One region of the Streptomyces sp. YIM S03343 genome, then DNA from elsewhere that is predicted to be linked to it. Evidence: riboswitches for the same ligand, from Rfam matches in the RefSeq annotation. Region 1 holds a riboswitch; the other holds the start of a gene.
What was found. A riboswitch is a leader RNA that binds a small molecule or an ion and turns the genes downstream of it on or off. The one in region 1 is predicted to bind glycine.
Positions count from the first base shown of each region.

Region 1 (9,791 bases):
TGCCGCTGGCCGTCTATCTGGCACTCCAGAACGATCCGGAGGCCGCGATCTCGCTCAGCCTGGTCCTGCTGGCCGTGTCGATCACTGTGCTGGCGGGGCTGAGGGACCGCTGGATCACGGCGTCATGACGGCCGCGTACCGGCCGGCCCGGACAACGACGGACGCGGTCCGTTACGGTCGTAGGACCGCCGGATCGATATGACGTCACGCCCAGGGCCACGCCCGGGCCAGTCCCCTCCAGTTGGACCGGCGTGTACCGCGTCGGCCCCCGCGATCAACACTTCGACGATGCTGGACGATGCCTTCATGACCGAACTCGACGACACCATGTCCGCCAAGGCACCCCACGGTGCCAGTGCCGCGGGCTCCGCCGGTACGGCGCACGGCGAGGGACTGGACGCCCGCCTCGTCGTCGACCGCGGTTCCTTCCGTCTCGACGTCGCGCTGACCGCGGCGCCCGGCGATGTCGTAGCCCTGCTGGGCCCGAACGGCGCGGGCAAGACCACCGCGCTGCGCGCCCTGGCCGGTCTGGTCCCGCTCACCGGAGGCCACCTGCGCCTGGACGGCGCCGGGCTGGAGCGGACGCCGCCCGAGTTCCGCCCGGTCGGTGTGGTCTTCCAGGACTATCTGCTCTTCCCGCATCTCTCGGCCCTCGACAACGTGGCGTTCGGACCGCGCTGCCACGGCGCGACCAGGGCCGAGGCGCGTGCCGTGGCCGCCGAGTGGCTGGAGCGCATGGGTCTCGCCGACCACGCGGCTGCCAAGCCGCGCGGGCTGTCCGGTGGCCAGGCCCAGCGGGTCGCCCTGGCCCGGGCGCTGGCCGTACAGCCCCGGCTGCTGCTCCTGGACGAGCCCCTCGCCGCCCTGGACGCCCGGACCCGGCTGGAGGTCCGCTCGCAGCTGCGGCATCATCTCGCCGAGTTCGAGGCCGTGGCCGTGCTGGTCACCCACGATCCGCTCGACGCCATGGTGCTGGCCGACCGGCTCGTGGTGATCGAGAACGGCCAGGTGGTGCAGGAGGGCTCCCCCACCCATATCGCGCGCCATCCGCGTACGGACTACGTCGCCCAGTTGGTCGGGCTGAACCTGTACCGGGGCCGGGCCGAGAGCGGCCACTCGGTCCGGCTCGACGCGGGTCCTGCGATCACCACCACCGAGGAACTCTCCGGCGAGGTCTTCGTGGCGTTCCCGCCGGGCGCCGTCACCCTCTACCGGGACCGGCCCTCCGGCTCCAGCGCCCGCAATCTGTGGCGCTGCGAGGTGACGACCCTGGAGAAGCACGGCGACCAGATCCGCGCCAACCTGACCGGTGAACTCCCGCTCGCCGCCGACCTCACCACCGTCGCCACCGCCGAGCTCGGTCTTCACCCGGGGGTGGCCCTCTGGGCGACGGTCAAGGCGACCCAGACGCACGCATACCCGGCATGACGCCCTGTCCGGGCTACGGTGGGCATTCCCCCCACCGACTCACCCAGTGAGGCACCGCATGAGCCTGAGCATCCGCAACCAGCTGCCCGGCACCGTCACCGCCGTCACCCCCGGCGAGGCCATGGCCACAGTCAGCGTCCGGCTGGACAGCGGCCGGGATCTCACCGCGGCGATCACGCTGGACGCAGCGGAGGACCTGGGTCTCGGCGCGGGCTCGGCCGTGCGCGCTCTGGTGAAGTCGACAGAGGTGTCTCTCGCGACCGCGCCGGTCCAGGGTCTGTCGATCCGCAACCAGTTGCCCGGCAGGATCACCGGCGTCGCCGCCGGTTCCGCCATGGCCGCCGTCAAGGTGGATGTCGGCGGCGCGGAACTCACCGCCGCGATCACCAAGGAGGCCGCCGACGAACTCGGCCTCGCTGCCGGGATGCCCGTCGTAGCCCTGATCAAGTCGACCGAGGTGGCACTGGCGACGGCGTGACACACAGCACGGGAGGACCCTCGCCCGGCCCTCAGGCCGGCAGAGGGCCCTCCCGTTTCGTAGCCCGGCTCAGTCCTGGTACGCCTCCGGGGGCGGGCACGAGCAGACCAGGTTCCGGTCGCCGAACGCCTGGTCTATGCGGCGCACCGGCGGCCAGTACTTGTCCGCGGCCGAGACGCCGGCCGGGAAGACTGCCTCCCCACGGCTGTAGGCATGCTCCCACTCCCCGCTCAGGGCGGCCGCGGTGTGCGGGGCGCCGCGCAGCGGGTTGTCGTCGGCGGGCCACGCGCCGGAGGCGGTCTTCTCGATCTCCCGTCGAATGGCGATCATCGCCTCGCAGAACCGGTCGAGCTCGCCAAGGTCCTCGGACTCGGTCGGCTCGATCATCAGCGTGCCGGCCACCGGGAACGACATCGTCGGCGCGTGGAAGCCGTAGTCGATCAGGCGCTTGGCCACGTCGTCCACGGTCACCCCGGTCGCCTTGGTGAGCGGCCGCAGGTCGATGATGCACTCGTGGGCGACCAGGCCGCCGGGGCCGGTGTAGAGCACCGGGTAGTGCGGTTCGAGGCGCTTGGCGATGTAGTTGGCGGAGAGCACCGCCATCTGGGTGGCACGCCTGAGGCCCTCGCCCCCCATGAGACGGATGTACGCCCAGGAGATCGGCAGGATGCCCGCGGAGCCCCACGGGGCCGCCGAGACCGGTCCGACACCCGTCTCCGGGCCCGCGGCGGGCTGCAGCGGGTGGTTGGGCAGGTACGGCGCGAGGTGTGCGCGCACACCGATCGGGCCGACGCCGGGACCGCCGCCGCCGTGCGGGATGCAGAAGGTCTTGTGCAGGTTGAGGTGGGAGACGTCGCCGCCGAAGTGGCCGGGCCTGGCCAGGCCCACCAGGGCGTTGAGGTTGGCGCCGTCGACGTACACCTGGCCGCCCGCCTCGTGGACCTGCGCGCAGATGTCGGCGACGTGTTCCTCGAACACACCGTGCGTCGACGGATAGGTGATCATGAGTACGGCGAGTTCGTCGCGGTGCTGCTCGATCTTGGCGCGGAGGTCCGCGACGTCGATCCCGCCGTCCTCGGCGGTCTTCACCACGACGACCTTCATGCCCGCCATCACGGCGCTGGCGGCGTTGGTGCCGTGCGCGGAGGACGGGATGAGGCAGACGGTGCGCCGCTCGTCGCCGTTGGCGCGGTGGTAGCCGCGTACGGCGAGCAGGCCGGACAGCTCGCCCTGCGACCCTGCGTTGGGCTGAAGGGACACCTTGTCGTAGCCCGTGACCTCGGCGAGGCGTTCCTCCAGCTCCTGGATGAGCGTGAGGTAACCGCCGGCCTGCTCGGCTGGGGCGAACGGATGCAGAGCGCCGAACTCGGGCCAGGTGACGGGCTCCATCTCGGTGGTCGCGTTGAGCTTCATGGTGCAGGAGCCGAGCGGGATCATGCCGCGGTCGAGCGCGTAGTCGCGGTCGGCGAGCCTGCGCAGGTAGCGCAGCATGGCGGTCTCGGACCGGTACTGATGGAAGACGGGGTGGGAGAGGAAGGCGTCGGTGCGCAGCAGCGCCTGCGGAAGCGTGTCCTGCGCGGTCGTGTCCAGTGCCTCGATGTCGTCCGTGACGCCGAACGCCGCCCATACGGCGCCCAGCTGGGCGCGGGTGGTGGTCTCGTCGCAGGACAGGGAGACGTGGTCGGCGTCGACGAGGTGCAGGTTGACCCCGCGTTCCCGTGCGGCGGCGACGATCTCGGCCGCGCGGCCCTCGGTCCGGGCGGTGAGGGTGTCGAAGTAGGCGCCGTGGACGATCTCGATCCCGGCCGCCTCGAGTCCGGCCGCGAGGATCGTGGCGTAGCGATGAGTGCGCCGGGCGATGCCCGTCAGTCCTTCCGGCCCGTGGTAGACGGCGTACATGCCGGCCATCACGGCGAGCAGCACCTGGGCGGTGCAGATGTTGCTGGTCGCCTTCTCGCGGCGGATGTGCTGCTCGCGGGTCTGGAGGGCGAGTCGGTAGGCCTTGTGACCGTCGGCGTCCACGGAGACGCCGACCAGGCGGCCGGGCAGGCTGCGTGCGTAGGTCTCACGCACCGCCATGTAGCCGGCATGCGGCCCGCCGAAGCCCATCGGCACGCCGAAACGCTGGGTCGTGCCGACGGCGATGTCCGCGCCGAGTTCGCCGGGCGGCTTCAGCAGCGTCAGGGCGAGCAGGTCGGCGGCGACCGTCACCACGGCGCCCAGCTCGTGCGCCTGCTCGACGACGGGCCTGATGTCGCGTACGGCCCCGGAGGCGCCGGGGTACTGGATCAGCACGCCGTTGATCTCACGTCCGGCGACGGCGGCCGGGATGCCGTCGGTGAGGTCCGCGACGACGACGTCGACGCCCGTCGGCTCCGCGCGCGTCTCGATCACGGCGATGGTCTGCGGAAGGGCGTCCGCGTCGACCAGGAAGAGGCCCTTCTTGTTCTTGCCCATGCGGCGCGACAGCGCCATGGCCTCGGCGGCGGCGGTGCCCTCGTCGAGGAGGGAGGCACCGGAGGTCGGCAGTCCGGTGAGATCGGCGACCATGGTCTGGAAGTTCAGCAGCGCCTCCAGGCGGCCCTGCGAGATCTCCGGCTGGTAGGGCGTGTACGCGGTGTACCAGGCCGGGTTTTCCATGACGTTGCGCAGGATCACCGGCGGGGTGAATGTGCCGTAGTACCCGAGTCCGATCATCGAGTCGAGGACCTGGTTGCGGTCGGCCAGCGCGCGCAGCTCGGCCAGCACCTCGGCCTCGGTGCGGGCGGACGGCAGATCGAGCACGGCGGTGCTCTTGATCACGTCGGGTACGGCGGCGGCGGTGAGCTCGTCCAGCGAGGCGTAGCCGACCTGCGCGAGCATCTTGGCCCGTGCCTCGTGGCCGGGACCGATGTGGCGCTGTTCGAAGGGGATGCCCTGTTCGAGCTCGGAGAGCGGGATGCGGTGGGCGGTCATTGCGGAGGCCTCCTGGTCTGACGCGACCTTCGGGGGGTACCACAGGCATGGGTCCCCGGACGGCCTCCCCCTCTGTCATCTCAACCTGAGAGCTTCACCGGGCCGCCCGAGCGCTCCCGGTTTTCACCGTCGGTGAGAGCGGAGGCCCGTCGGCACCCGCCCTGCTTTCCAGAGTGACCTCGTCCGCACGGTACGTGGGCCTGAGAGATTCCGGGGAGGATTTGCTCCTTCGGCGCCCCCGGTGACTCCGGAGGACTCTCCCGCACGGGGTCAGCAGCCGCTGTCAGCGTACCAGCGGGGCCCGCGGAGGGTACTTCGAGTGGCCGCCGCCCCGGATGTGGCCTTTTGTAGTGATGTAGTGACCGCGAATGAGTTGCTGCCCATGCGACCCATGCGACCAAGTGGAGGGACCGTGCGAACCGACATCGATCCGCGCAGCCTGATCGGCCGCAGGGCGTTCGACCGCAGCGGCACCAAGATCGGCACTGTGGACGAGGTGTACCTCGACGACGCGACGGGCGTGCCGGAATGGGCCGCCATACGCACCGGCCTGTTCTCCCGGGACGCTTTCGTCCCTCTGGAGCCCAGCGAACTGGTCGAAGGCACCCTCCACGTCCCCTTCGACCGCAGCCTGATCAAGGACGCGCCCGATTTCGGCGTCGGCCGTCATCTCTCCCCGGAACAGGAACTCCAGCTCTACCACCACTACGGCCTCGATGTGACCCCTGCTCCACCGGTCCCCGACCACGACTTCGGCAGACTCGCGGGGCAGGAGGACGCGTAGGGCCTGTCCGGCGGATCATGCCGGAGACACGGGGGGCGATGGGTACCGTCGGTTTCTTCCGACTCGATCCGCCGGACAGGCCCTACTAGGGCGTGTTTCGAAAGTAGCGCCGGCCGCCCGAAGGGCGGGCCCTGCGGCGTCTGGTGCGTGCGATCGCAAGGCGGAGGGTCGCCCTCGTACTGGGCGTACGTGGGCGATCCCGACAACACAGCGAGCGTGCGTGCCAGGCGTCGCAGGGCAGGCGGGACTTTCGAAACACGCCCTAGGGCGTGTCTGACCATTCCCGCCGGGCGCGCGACGCCTGGCACGGCACCTCGCCGCGTTGTCGGATCACCCGAGTACGTCCAGTACGCGGGCGATCCTCCTCCTTGCGATGCACCGCACCAGACGCCACGCGCTGATCCGACGCGAATTGTCAGACACACCCTAGGAGCGGGAGCCTGTGGCCGGGTGTGCCGTACCGGAGCCGTTCCCTCGATGAGCGGTGGGCCTCGCTCCCGAAAGTGCATGGGTTTCCCCGGAATCGGCGGGGCTGTCGTCCGCCGCGGCAGGACCCCGCACCGATGCCGTGGGGTCCTGCCCGGGTCTTCGTGTCACCAGCGGCAGCGGATCCGCCGGCTCCAGGTCCGGGTCCTCGACCCGGAAAGTCCGTACCCTGCCGGGTTCCGAGGCGGGGGTCTCGAACCGTACGGTGACCCGTCCGAGGCCGCTGCCCTGTACCCATCCGTGCCCGTACTCGGTGTGGCGCACGTCGTGTCCCGCGGGCCAGCGCCGCTCCCCCGGCTCTGGCGAGGGCCGTGCCTCCGCCGCCCGGTCGGTGGTCTCCTCCTCCGCAGCGGTGTCCTCCGCCGCCTCGGCGGCCTGGGCGAAGAGGTCCTCCTGGGTGTAGTCGGCGAGCCCGCTGACGCCCACCCCGAGCAGCCGGACCCCGCCCGTCGTGTCCACGGAGTCCAGCAGCCGTGCGGCGGCCTCGCGCACGACCGCCGGGTCGTCGGTGGGCCCGCGCAGTGTCTCGGAGCGGGTCAGGGTGGAAAAGTCGTATCGCCTCACCTTCAGTACGATCGTGCGCCCGGACAGGCCGGAGGCGCGCAGTCTCCGAACACAGCGGTCGGCCAGCCTCCGCACCTCCGTGCCGACCCGTACGCGGTCGTGGATGTCCACGTCGTACGTGTCCTCCACCGACACCGACTTGGTCTCCCGCTCGGCCACCACGGGCCGCTCGTCGTGCGCCAGCGCCATGGCATGCAGTGCGTGCCCGTGGGCCTTGCCCAGCAGCCGTACCAGCTCGTCCTCGCCCGCCTCGGCGATCTCCTCGACGGTGGTGATCCCGGCCCGCCGCAGGTGGTCGCCCGTGGCCGGGCCGACCCCCGGCAGGGTCCGCACCGGCATGGGACCGAGCAGGGCGCGCTCGGTGCCCGGCTCGATCAGTACGAGGCCGTCGGGCTTGGCCTGCTCGGAGGCGATCTTGGCGAGCATCTTGGAGGCGGCGAGGCCGACCGACCCCGTCAGGCCCGTGACCGCCCGGATGTCGGCGCGCAGCCTCGCCCCGGTCAGGTGGGCCGACTCGGCGTCCCAGGCCACTCCCCCGGCCTCCAGGTCCACGAACGCCTCGTCCAGGCTCAGCGGCTCCACCAGCGGCGACAGGGAGTGCAGCAGCTCCATCACCTGGCCGCTGATGGCCCGGTAGAGGCCGAAGCGGGGCACCAGATAGGCGGCGTTCGGGGCGAGCCGGCGCGCCTGGGCCATGGGCATCGCCGAGTGCACCCCGAAGACCCGTGCCTCGTACGAGGCTGTGGCGACCACGCCACGGGGCCCGAGCCCGCCCACGACGACGGCCTTCCCGCGCAGGCTCGGCTTGGACGCCTGCTCCGCGGAGGCGAAGAAGGCATCCATGTCGAGATGCAGGATGGTGGGCGCGGCTCTCACATCTCCGATGCTGCCCTACGCCACTGACAATGCCCCGCCGAGCCCCTCCCGTCGGCCACGAGAACGCCGTCAGCCGGGTCAGTGACCGGGCCGGACGCTCCTGTCGGCGACGCGCTGAGGGCCGTGTGACGACCGCTGCCGCGTGCTCAGACCGCCCGGTTGCGGCGCCGCGCCAGTTCGTCCGCCGGGTTCGGCCCGATCAGGGTCTCGCCCGTGTCGATGCGCTCGCCGTGCAGCTGAGAGAGAGCGTTCTCCACGTCCCGCCACACCACTCCGACGGCGATCCCGAAAATGCCCTGGCCGCCCTGGAGCAGGGCGTGCACCTCGTCGGGCGAGGTGCACTCGTACACGGTGGCACCGTCGCACATCAGCGTCATGCACTCCAGGTCACGCGCATCGCATTCTCTGAGGTGCCGCACGGCCGCACGGATGTTCTGCAACGAGACGCCCGTGTCCAGAAAACGCTTCACGATCTTCAGGACGACGACGTCCCGGAAGCTGTACAGGCGCTGGGTGCCCGAGCCGTAGGCGGGACGCACGCTCGGCTCGACGAGCCCGGTGCGCGCCCAGTAGTCCAGTTGCCGGTAGGTGATCCCCGCGGCGGCGCACGCCGTAGGACCGCGGTAGCCGATCTGCTCGGACGCCATGGCCGTCGCCCCTCCGCCGTTCGGCACGGCTGCCGGCCGCTGCTGGACGTGACCGGCCGCGCCGCCCGGCTGGGCGTATCCCACGCCCGGTCGGAGCTGCGAGCTGGGGGAAGGGCACGGACCGCTCCCCCCGTAACTGGCTCCGGGGACGCCCCCAGCCGCACCGCCGCCGCTGCTTCTCACGCCGACCTCCGTCCTCGACCTGCCTTCTCGACGGTAGGCAGTCACCAGGGGTGCGTCAACGATCGCCACACTCGGCACGCCGAGTGATAATCACCCTACGAGTGGTTTCCCGCACCCCGCCGCGGGGAAAGGCTAGCCGAATGTGCTCGCGGTCAGTCGCACGAGTATCTCATCCGACATCGGCACAGGCCGCAAACCCCGTGGTGACCAAGCGTCTGCCGAGCCGACACGGACCGCAAGTCAGGCCGGGTACCGGTGGCTCACTGGCTGCTGGTGCCGAAGTCCTCAGGCGAGATCTGGTCGAGGAACTCGCGGAACTTCTCGACCTCGTCCTCCTGCTCGTCGGGAATCGCGATCCCGGCGTCGTCGAGCACCGTGTCGCTGCCGTAGATCGGCGTCCCGGTGCGCAGGGCCAGCGCTATGGCGTCCGACGGACGCGCGCTCACCTCCACCCCGCTCGCGAAAACCAGCTCGGCGTAGAAGACGCCCTCACGCAGGTCGGTGATGCGAACCTCGGTGAGCTCCTGGCCCACGGCCTCCAGCACGTCCTTGAACAGGTCGTGGGTCAGCGGCCGGGCGGGCGCCATGCCCTGCTGGGCGAAGGCGATCGCGGTCGCCTCCCCCGGACCGATCCAGATGGGGAGGTAGCGGTCGCCTCCCACTTCGCGCAGGAGCACGATCGGTTGGTTGGAGGGCATTTCGACCCGGACACCTACGACATCGAGCTCGTTCACACAGCAACCCTAGGCCGTGCCCGGGACGTTTGGGTAGTCGGGCCGGGAACAGGTGGCCGATCCGCTCCCCTCCCGGGTGACGGCCCGCCTCAGGGCAGCCGGACGCCCAGCGCGGTCTGCACCAGGGCCGTATGCAGCTTCACGGTGAGCGAGGCCAGTTCCTTCGCACGGGCCTCGGCATGGGCCCTGGTCTGGGGATTGCGGTGGCGCCTGAGCGGGGCCACCACCTGGTCGACCAGGCCCGCCTCACGGTCGGCGGCCGCCTTCATCACCCTCAGATGACGCGGCTCGATCCCGAACCGGCCCAGCTCGGCCACCAGCGAGGCGACGGTGACCGCCTCGGCGTCGTACACCCCGTCCGGCAGCGGGGCGATGAGGCCGTACGACTCCCACTCCTTCAGGACGTGCTCGTCGATCCCGGCGGCGGCGAGCAGTGCGTCCCGCCCGATCCGCACCGCCGTCGGCTCCTCCACGGTCGGCGGGCCGGACCCGCCGTCGCGCTGTCTGCCCACCAACGGCAGCTGTACGGCCTCGCCGCGCTCCATGGCGTCCAGGTGCTCGCGGATCACCTTGAGCGGGAGATAGTGGTCCCGCTGCATCCTCAGCACATGCCCGAGCCGTTCGACGTCCTGTGCGCTGAACTTGCGGTAGCCGGA
Region 1 is NZ_JBPUKX010000001.1:7,753,091-7,762,881, reverse strand. It holds gene modB (molybdate ABC transporter permease subunit) at 1-128, shown strand, start outside; gene ACSYGN_RS34270 (ABC transporter ATP-binding protein) at 328-1,428, shown strand; gene ACSYGN_RS34265 (TOBE domain-containing protein) at 1,487-1,906, shown strand; gene gcvP (aminomethyl-transferring glycine dehydrogenase) at 1,976-4,861, opposite strand; glycine riboswitch at 5,040-5,134, opposite strand; gene ACSYGN_RS34255 (PRC-barrel domain-containing protein) at 5,274-5,645, shown strand; gene ACSYGN_RS34250 (DNA polymerase IV) at 6,072-7,571, opposite strand; gene ACSYGN_RS34245 (MerR family transcriptional regulator) at 7,718-8,401, opposite strand; gene ACSYGN_RS34240 (bifunctional nuclease family protein) at 8,662-9,135, opposite strand; gene ftsR (transcriptional regulator FtsR) at 9,225-9,791, opposite strand, start outside.

Region 2 (9,791 bases), 4.9 Mb from region 1:
ACCCGGGCACGCAGGGCCGCCGCGTCGTCCGCCCCGAACGGGGACGGAGCCTTCAGCGCCTCGGCGATCACGTCCGCGACCTCGGCGAAGTCCTCCGCCGTGAAGCCGCGGGTGGCCAGTGCCGGGGTGCCGATGCGCAGGCCCGACGTGACCATCGGCGGGCGCGGGTCGTCCGGCACCGCGTTGCGGTTGACGGTGATGCCGACCTCGTGGAGCCGGTCCTCGGCCTGCTGCCCGTCCAGCTCGGACTCACGCAGGTCGACCAGGATCAGATGGACGTCGGTGCCACCGGACAGCACGTTCACCCCGGCCGCCCGGGCGTCCGGCGCGGTGAGCCGTTCGGCGAGGATCCGCGCGCCCTCCAGCGTGCGGTGCTGGCGCTCCTTGAACTCCTGAGAGGCGGCGACCTTGAAGGACACCGCCTTGGCCGCGATCACATGCTCCAGCGGGCCGCCCTGGAAGCCCGGGAACACGGACGAGTTCAGCTTCTTCGCGAAATCCTTCTTCGCGAGGATGATGCCGCCGCGCGGGCCGCCCAGCGTCTTGTGCGTGGTGGAGGTGACGACATCGGCGTACTCGACCGGGTTCGGGTGCAGGCCCGCCGCGACCAGACCGGCGAAGTGCGCCATGTCCACCCACAGATACGCCCCGGCCTCGTCGGCTATCCGGCGGAACTCCGCGAAGTCGAGCTGCCGCGGGTACGCCGACCAGCCCGCGATGATCACCTTCGGCCGGTGCTCCTTGGCGAGCTGCTCGACCTCCGCCATGTTGACCAGACCGGTGCCGGGATCGACGTGGTAGGCGACGACGTCGAACTGCTTGCCGGAGAAGTTCAGCCGCATCCCGTGGGTGAGGTGGCCGCCGTGCGCCAGGTCCAGGCCCAGGATCGTGTCGCCGGGCTGGGCCAGCGCGAACAGGGCCGCCTGGTTGGCGGAGGCGCCCGAGTGCGGCTGGACGTTGGCGTACTCGGCGCCGAACAGCTCCTTCAGCCGGTCGATGGCGATCTGCTCGGCGACGTCGACGTGCTCGCAGCCGCCGTAGTAGCGGCGTCCGGGGTAGCCCTCGGCGTACTTGTTGGTGAGGACCGAGCCCTGCGCCTCCATCACCGCGAGCGGGGCGAAGTTCTCGGAGGCGATCATCTCCAGGGTGGACTGCTGGCGCTCCAGCTCGGCGTCGACCGCGGCGGCGACCTCCGGGTCGAGCTCGTGCAGCGGCGTGTTCAGGACGGACATGCGGCTACGACTCCTCGCCGGCGGTGTAGGCGGTGTACTCGTCGGCGGAGAACAGGTCCTCCGGCGCCGACGCGGCACGCACCCTGAACAGCCAGCCGCCCTCGAAGGGTTCGGAGTTCACCAGCGAGGGGTCGTCCACCACGTCCTCGTTGACCGCGGTGATCTCACCGGTGACCGGGGCGTACAGCTCGGACACCGACTTCGTCGACTCCAGCTCGCCGCAGGGCTCGCCCGCGGTCACCGTGTCGCCGACCGCCGGGAGCTGGACGTACACCACGTCACCGAGGGCGTTGGCCGCGTGCTCGGTGATGCCGACCGTCGACACGCCGTCCTGGGCGGCCGACAGCCACTCGTGTTCCTTGCTGTAGCGGAACTGCTGGGGGTTGTTGCTCATGACGTGAATTCTCCTGTACGCGAAGGACTGCGGTGACCGTGGTGACGGCAGAGACGATGATGGGCATAACTGCGACCATCCTGACCATCCTGACCACCCTGACCACCCTGACCACCCTGACCACTGTGACCGGTGGTGACCCTGCTGTGACCGCTGTGCCTGCGGCGGCAGAGGTGACTGTGGTGGCAGCAGTGATCGAGGCGACCGTGCGGGCTGTGCCCGGGCCGCCGGGGCGCGGTGGGCGCGCCCCGGGGAGACGGCTCGCGGAGAAGGCTCGTGGAGACGGCTCAGGCCGATCGCTACTTCTGGCGCCGGTAGAACGGCAGCGCCACGACCTCGTACGGCTCATGGCTGCCGCGGATGTCCACCCCGACCCCCGCCGTGCCCGGCGCCGAGTGCGCGGCGTCGACGTAGGCCATCGCGATCGGCCTGCCCAGCGTCGGGGACGGCGCCCCGGAGGTGACCTCGCCGATCACCTCGCCCCCGGCGACCACCGGGTACCCGGCGCGCGGCACCCGGCGGCCCTCGGCGACCAGGCCGACCAGGACGCGCGGCGGGCTCGCGGTGGCGCGCTCGGCGGCGGCCAGCAGCGCCTCGCGCCCCACGAAAGCGCCCTCCTTGCCGAACTTCACCACCCGGCCGAGCCCGGCGTCGAACGGCGTGAGCGCGGTGGACAGCTCGTGCCCGTACAGCGGCATGCCCGCCTCCAGGCGCAGCGTGTCACGGCAGGAGAGACCGCACGGGACCAGACCGGCCGACGCGCCCGCCTCGGTCAGCGCCTTCCACAACTTCACGGCGTCGGCCGGGGCGACGAACAGTTCGAAGCCGTCCTCGCCGGTGTACCCGGTGCGCGCGATCAGTGCCGGGACACCGGCGACGGTGCCGGGGAGTCCGGCGTAGTACTTCAGCCCGTCGAGGTCGGCGTCGGTCAGGGACTTCATGATGCCGGGGGACTCGGGGCCCTGGACGGCGAGGAGGGCGTAGTTGTCGCGGTCGTCGCGCACCTCGGCGTCGAAGCCCGTGGAGCGCTCGGTCAGCGCGTCCAGCACCACCTGGGCGTTGGACGCGTTGGCGACCACCATGTACTCGGTCTCGGCGAGCCGGTAGACGATCAGGTCGTCGAGGATGCCGCCGTCGGCCCGGCAGATCATCGTGTAGCGGGCCCGGCCCACGGCCAGCGCGGCGAGGTCGCCGACCAGCGCGTGGTTCAGCAGGGCGCCGGCCTGCGTGCCGGTCACCGTGATCTCACCCATGTGGGAGAGGTCGAACAGTCCGGCCCGGGTGCGTACGGCGTTGTGCTCGTCGCGCTCGGAGCCGTAGCGCAGCGGCATGTCCCAGCCGGCGAAGTCGGTCATCGTCGCGCCGAGCGAGCGGTGCAGGGCGTCCAGCGCGGTACGGCGCGGAGCCGCGGGGGCGGCGGGAAAGGCGGCAGGGGACAGGGCAGGGTCGGTGCTGCTCATCGGTCGTCTCCAAAGGCAAGGCGAAGCAAGACATGACAAGGGCGGGGGTCGGTCCTCGTCCTCCCCATCTGTCATCGGAACCTGAGAGGTTCGCCGTGACTCGTGGGCGCTCCCCACGGGGGTCGCCCATGCCACGGTTTGCACCTTGGGTGGGGCCGCCGGAGCCGGAGTACCGGAGTACCGCGGCGGCGGCCCGCTTTTCAGATGTGCCTCGCCCGCGCGGTATCGGGGCCTGAGAGATTCAAGGGAGGGACTTGCTCCTTCGGCGTCCCCGGAGCGCTCTGTCCGAGCGCCGCAGGGAACTCTCCCGCGCGGATTCAAGCGGCCGGTATGCAGTTGGCGCGGACATCATCGCACGCGTCCCGGGGGGACGGCAGGGCGGGCGCGGGAGCGGAATCGGCTCCGGCGGCGGCCGGAAAACGGCGCCCCGCGATGGCCGGATAAGAGTGGGCCGAGAGGGGGCCGTCATTTGCGAACCGGATTGACGCTACTGACGTCGCAATGCAAGGCAATCGGCGGCGGCGGGCATTGAATGCCGGGGTGATGGTGGGGGTGACACCTGTAAAGCGCCGTGTTGCTGCTGACGCCGGAATGCGCGGCGAGGGTGTGTCGACATCTGTGACCCGTCTGTTGCTCCTTACGGACCGGCCGCGGAACTCTGTGGATTACCTTCTCTTTACAGTCGAGGGGCACAACGCCGTCGGGACCCAAGGGGAACCCAAGGAACAACCAGGGGGGAACCAGGGAACGCTCAAGGGAGTACGCGAAGGCCCGAGGAAGGCCCGAGGGACATCCGAGGGAAGCCCGGGAGAGGCCCGAGGGAAGTCCAGGGGAGGACGAGTAAGTGAAGACCACAGTGAAAAGGACGACGACCGCATACGCCACGACCACGGGGGTCGCCCTGTCGGGACAGCCCACCGCCCCCGCCCGCGAGCGCCGCGCCGAGCGCCCCGAGCCGGTCGTCCGCGACCTGCGCGAACGCGCCGGACACAGCCCGCACGGCCTGGTCTTCGGCCCCCGTGACCTCGTCGTCGTCACCGGCCTGCCCGGCAGCGGCAAGTCCACCCTCATGCACCGCGCGGTCCGCGGCACACGCGTCGACTCCCAGGACACCCGCGACCGCTGGGCGGACCGCCTGCCCCGCTGCCTCCCGTACGCCCTCTACCGCCCTGTGGTCCGTCTCGCCCACTACGCCGGACTGCGCAGCGCCCTGCGCACCGGCCGAGGTGTCGTGGTGCACGACTGCGGCAGCCAGGCCTGGGTCCGCGGCTGGCTGGCCCGCGAGGCCCGGCGCCGGGGCGGCACCCTGCATCTGCTGCTCCTCGACGTCACCCCGGACACCGCCCTCCAGGGCCAGCTCGACCGCGGCCGGGGCGTCTCGCGCTACGCCTTCCTGCGCCACCGGCGCGCCACCGCCCGGCTGCTGCACGCCGTGGAACGCGGTGACCTGCCCGAGGGCTGCGGCGCGGCGGTGCTCCTCGACCGGGACGCGGTGGACGCGCTGCGACGGGTGACCTTCGCGGGATGAGGCGGGTGACCTTCGCGGGATGAGGCGGGTGACCGTCGCGGGATGAATGGGGTGAGTGGGGTGAACGGACCGACCCGGCCGGACCCGGGCCCGGCACCCGCTAGCCTTTCAGCCACAGCAGTGGACCCCAGCAGGCGGTAGAACAGATGGACTTCCCGGCGGCGGACTTTCCCGCGGACTACCCGGCGCAGACACACCCCCATCCGCACGGCGGTTGGCCCGGCAACGAACTGGAGGAGGTGCTCTCCGCCTCCCTCGGCGTACCCTCGGCCGCCGGCCGTGTCGTCGAGGTCCTCGGCCGCAGCTTCCTCTGGGTGCCCCTGCCCAACGGCGGCGGCCCGCAGAGCGGCCCCCTCGACCTGCCCACCATGGAGATCGCCGGCCAGGCGTACGTCCCGGTGTTCAGCTCGGAGGAGCAGTTCCGCCAGGTCGTCGGCTCCCATATGTCGTTCACCGTCGCGCCCGCCACCGAGTTCGCCCGCGGGCTGCCCGCCCAGATCGGCCTCGCCCTCAACCCGGACGGCGTCGTCGGTGTGCCCCTGCCCCCGGCCGCCGTCGCCGAGGTCGCCCGCAGCGGCCGTACCGAACTCGACGGACCGACCGGCGGCGGCCGTGTCCGTCTCTTCGAACCCGACTGGCAGGACGACCCGGTCGAGTTCCTCGCCGCCGCATCCGCCGAGTTCGGCGCCACGGGCGTCGTCCTCAGCGCCCGGCGCTGCCTCGCCGTCATCGAGACCGCCGACCCCGTCATGTTCATCGGCGTCGAACTCACCCAGTGGGAGGGCGAACTGCGGGAACTCCCGCTCGACGCCCTCGGCCGCGCCCTCGGCCGCGTCGCCGTCCCCTGGCCGGTCAACCTCGTCCTCCTCGACGTGGCCCAGGACCCCGTCGGCGACTGGCTGAAGCAACACGTACGCCCCTTCTACCAGTACGGCCAGTAGCGCGGGGGCCGTCGCCCGGCCCGACAACTGTGCAGTTCCGGGGACTGAAGTGCCCTGAAGGGGCGCGGGGCTGTACCGACATGCGGCTCCGCCGCGACGGGGGTACCTCCCTACTCGAACGAAGTTGAGAGCTCGGGGGAACGACCAGCCACGACGGCGCCGCAGACGACGAACGACAGACGACAACGCCACATCACGGCACTCTCAGCGGAGCGCCCGGCCCTTAAGCTGGTTTCATATCCGGGGCAACTTAGTGGAGGGGCGGTACAGGTGAGCGCGAGCGGCACCGCGACCGGACAGGTCGAGCACATGGTGCGCCAGGTGACGCCCGGGCGCTACGACGCCTACGAGGCCCTCCTGCGCGCCCTCGCCAGCCCCTCCTCCGGCCAGGTCTGGATGCTCCTGTGGCACGGTCAGGCCGGCTCCCCGGACGCCCAGTACGGCACCATGGAGGTCGGCGGCTACGGCTACGCGCCCTGCGTCACCTCCGCCCAGGAACTGTCGGCCAGCGGCTGGAGCCGGTCGTACGAGGTCGTCGACGGACTCGACGTCGCCCGCACCCTCTACCCCGACCACTACGGCCTCTGGCTCAACCCGCACGCCCCCGGGGGCGGTGTCGGCGTCCCGTGGCCCGACCTCCGCCGTATCGCCACCGGCCTCGACCGCCAGCCCGCCGGACCCCTGCGGCTGTCGGAACCCGGCATCGCCATCCCTCAGTTCTACGCCCTCCTCACCCAGAACGCCCACCGCACCCCGGCCCTCCGCTCCCTGCGCCGCGCCTGGGTACAGCCCGCCCTCGGCGCGCCCTACCTGGCCATCGGCCTCGACGTCTACGACACCTCGCCGCCCTCGGTCGACTCCGTGCGGGCGATGATGCAGCAGTCCATCGGCGCCGTGCCCGACGGGCTGCCGGTGTCCACGGTGGCCATGTCGGACGACTTCGACCCGGTGGTGATGTGGCTGCGCGCCAATGCCCGGCCGTTCTATGACCGTGAGGCCCATGGCGGGGCGGGCGCGGGGGCCGCCGCGGGGACGGGGTACGGGTTCCCGCCGGCTGGCGGTTACTGACCCCTCCTGTTCTGTTTGCTCGGTCGCCTCCGGGGCGCTTTGTGCCGCCCCTACGGCTCCCTCGCGGCCGACGCGTAGGCACAGCTCACGGGGGTGGGCCCTTGCCCTCGGGACACGTGACGCCGTCGGGATGTGTGGCGGGACGCCGTAGGGACACAGGACGCCGCCGCCACCCGTCAAGCCCGCCCGAAGCGGCGCAACGTGGAGATGCGTCACGCCGTAGAAAGGTTCCGGGGTTGGGCCGGGCCCCCTCCGCACCTGTTGACGCAGCTCGCCCCCCACCGCGCCCTCACGTGGCCCCCAACCCCCACCTCACCTGGCAGAATCCCCATCTGAGTCCTATTGACGCGCCTTCTTCGATAAGGCCATTGCCCGCAATGTGAGACGGGTATTGACGGGACTTCTGCATTCCGATAATCGCGCACGCGTATCCGCCGGATTTCATGCCACTGCCCTCCCTCGGACCGCGCCCGTGACCGAGCCTGCGGGCTGCCGCTATACGATCTGGTCAGTCCCGGTGCAACCCCTTTTCGCGCCGTCCGGCCGTCGGTGGGAGCCCTGGGGTGGTCAATACCTTTTCGAATCGGCCGTAAGATTCACTCAGCAAACACTTTCTCTACGCACGTAGACACAGTGACGTGTCCGAAGCGTGCCGAATTGCCGTTGAGTCGCCAACTGCTCCACATCCGGTACGCGCTACCCAGCGTTCGGATAACGGAATCCCCAGCAGTGCATCACGGTTGCGCATACATTCTCCGTCAGATCTGGCGGGTGATCGCAACCACGCTGAAGACTCCCGGTTCAAGCACATAGGGTCCTCTGACCCCGTGGACTAAGTAAGACGACAAACCCGCACAGAGCGGCAGGCGCAGCCGGTCACCACCGGCGAGAGGGGTCTGGTCACAGTGACCGCACCGATCGAGACCACCGGGGCGGCAGCCGAGGCACAGCCAGAAGCTGTCCTCGAGGGTGCCGGTAAGGGGCAGATCGAGGGCCGTTCCCTTGGACAGATCGCCTGGACTCGGTTCAAAAAGGACAGAGTTGCCGTCGTTGGCGGCGTCATCGTCATCCTGCTGATCCTGCTCGCGGTCCTGTCCCGCCCGATCCAGTCCATGTTCGGCCTGGACCCGAACGCCTTCCACCAGGACCTGATCAGCCCCGACACCTCGCTGCCCAAGAGCGGCTGGGGCGGTATGAGCCTGGAGCACCCGCTGGGCGTCGACCCGAAGTTCGGCCGCGACATCGCCACCCGCATCCTGGAGGGCTCCTGGGTGTCACTGGTGGTCGCCTTCGGCGCCACGGTGCTGTCCAACGTGATCGGCGCCATCCTCGGTGTCGTCGCCGGCTACTACGGCGGGCGCACCGACACGTTCATCAGCCGTCTGATGGACATCTTCCTGGCCTTCCCGCTGCTGCTCTTCGCGATCGCCATCTCCGCGACCCTGCAGGGCGGTGCGTTCGGCCTCAACGGGCTGCCGCTGCACCTCAGCGTGCTGATCTTCGTCATCGGCTTCTTCAACTGGCCCTACCTGGGCCGTATCGTGCGCGGCCAGACCCTGGCCCTGCGCGAGCGTGAGTTCATCGACGCATCCCGGGGCATGGGCGCCAAGGGCCCGTACATCGTGTTCCGGGAGCTGATGCCCAACCTGGTCGGTCCGATCATCGTCTACTCGACGCTGCTGATCCCGACCAACATCCTCTTCGAGGCTTCCCTGAGCTTCCTCGGCGTCGGCATCCAGCCGCCCCAGGCGTCCTGGGGCGGCATGCTCCGGGACGCGGTCACGTACTACCAGGTCGACCCCCAGTACATGATCGTGCCCGGCCTCGCCATTTTTGTGACCGTCCTGGCGTTCAACCTGCTGGGCGACGGTCTCCGTGATGCTCTCGACCCGCGCAGCCGCTGACGCCTGCCGCAGAGAGCCTGACAAAGTTTCCGACAATGAAGGGGAACCAGCCCATCATGCGAAGGTCAGCGCTGGCCGCCATTGCGGCCATCGGAAGTGCGAGTCTGCTGGTCGCAGGCTGCAGCAAGGCCGATGACAACTCTAACGACAACGGCTCCGGCTCCGCCGCTGCCAACGCCGCTACCAAGGACGTGGTCAACGCCTCCTCGAAGAAGGGCGGGACGCTCACCTACGAGCTGTCCGACGTTCCGGACTCCTTCGACCCCGGCAACACGTACTACGCGTACATGTACAACCTCAGCCGGCTCTACGCCCGCCCGCTGATGACCTTCCAGCCCGGTGCCGGTTCCAAGGGCAACACCCTGGTCCCCGACCTCGCGGCCAGCAAGGGTGTGCCGAGCGACGGCGGCAAGACCTGGACGTACAAGCTGCGCAGCGGCCTGAAGTACCAGGACGGCACGGCGATCACCTCGAAGGACGTCAAGTACGCCGTCGAGCGCTCCAACTTCGCGCGTGACGTGCTCTCCCTCGGCCCGAACTACTTCCAGGTGTTCATGGCCGACAGCGCCAAGTACAAGGGCCCCTACAAGGACAAGAGCGCCAAGGGCCTGTCCTCCATCGAGACCCCGGACGACACGACGGTCGTCTTCCACCTGAAGCAGGCCTTCCAGGAGTTCGACTACCTGGTCGCCGCCCCGCAGACGGCCCCGGTCCCGCAGTCCAAGGACAACGGCGTCGACTACGTCAAGAACATCGTGTCCTCGGGCTCGTACAAGTTCCAGAGCTACTCCGAGGGCAAGAGCGCCGTCCTCGTGCGCAACGAGAACTGGGACCCGAAGACCGACCCGCTGCGCAAGCAGCTGCCGGACAAGATCGTCGTCAACCTGAAGGTCAACGCCGAGACGATCGACAAGGACGTCCTCGCCGGCGACGCGATAGACCTCGGTGGCACCGGCGTCCAGGCCGCGACCCAGGCGCAGATCCTCACGGACTCCGCCAAGAAGGCGAACTCCGACAACACCTACGGTGGCCGCCTGGTCTACATGGCGATCAACACCAAGGTGAAGCCGTTCGACAACGTCGCCTGCCGCAAGGCCGTGCAGTACGCGATCGACAAGGTCTCCGTCCAGACCGCCGAGGGCGGTCCGGTCCGCGGTGACGTCGCCACCACCGTCCTCCCGCCGGACATCCCCGGCTACTCGAAGTCGGACGTCTACGCCTCCACCGGCAGCAAGGGCGACACCGCCAAGGCCAAGGAGCAGCT
Region 2 is NZ_JBPUKX010000001.1:2,851,036-2,860,826, reverse strand. It holds gene ACSYGN_RS12060 (serine hydroxymethyltransferase) at 1-1,232, opposite strand, end outside; gene gcvH (glycine cleavage system protein GcvH) at 1,237-1,626, opposite strand; gene gcvT (glycine cleavage system aminomethyltransferase GcvT) at 1,926-3,086, opposite strand; glycine riboswitch at 3,297-3,406, opposite strand; gene ACSYGN_RS12045 (AAA family ATPase) at 3,931-4,614, shown strand; gene ACSYGN_RS12040 (enhanced serine sensitivity protein SseB) at 4,761-5,555, shown strand; gene ACSYGN_RS12035 (enhanced serine sensitivity protein SseB C-terminal domain-containing protein) at 5,826-6,623, shown strand; gene ACSYGN_RS12030 (ABC transporter permease) at 7,529-8,527, shown strand; gene ACSYGN_RS12025 (ABC transporter substrate-binding protein) at 8,584-9,791, shown strand, end outside.
Region 2: another riboswitch for glycine. It lies ahead of gcvT (glycine cleavage system aminomethyltransferase GcvT); the one in region 1 lies ahead of gcvP (aminomethyl-transferring glycine dehydrogenase).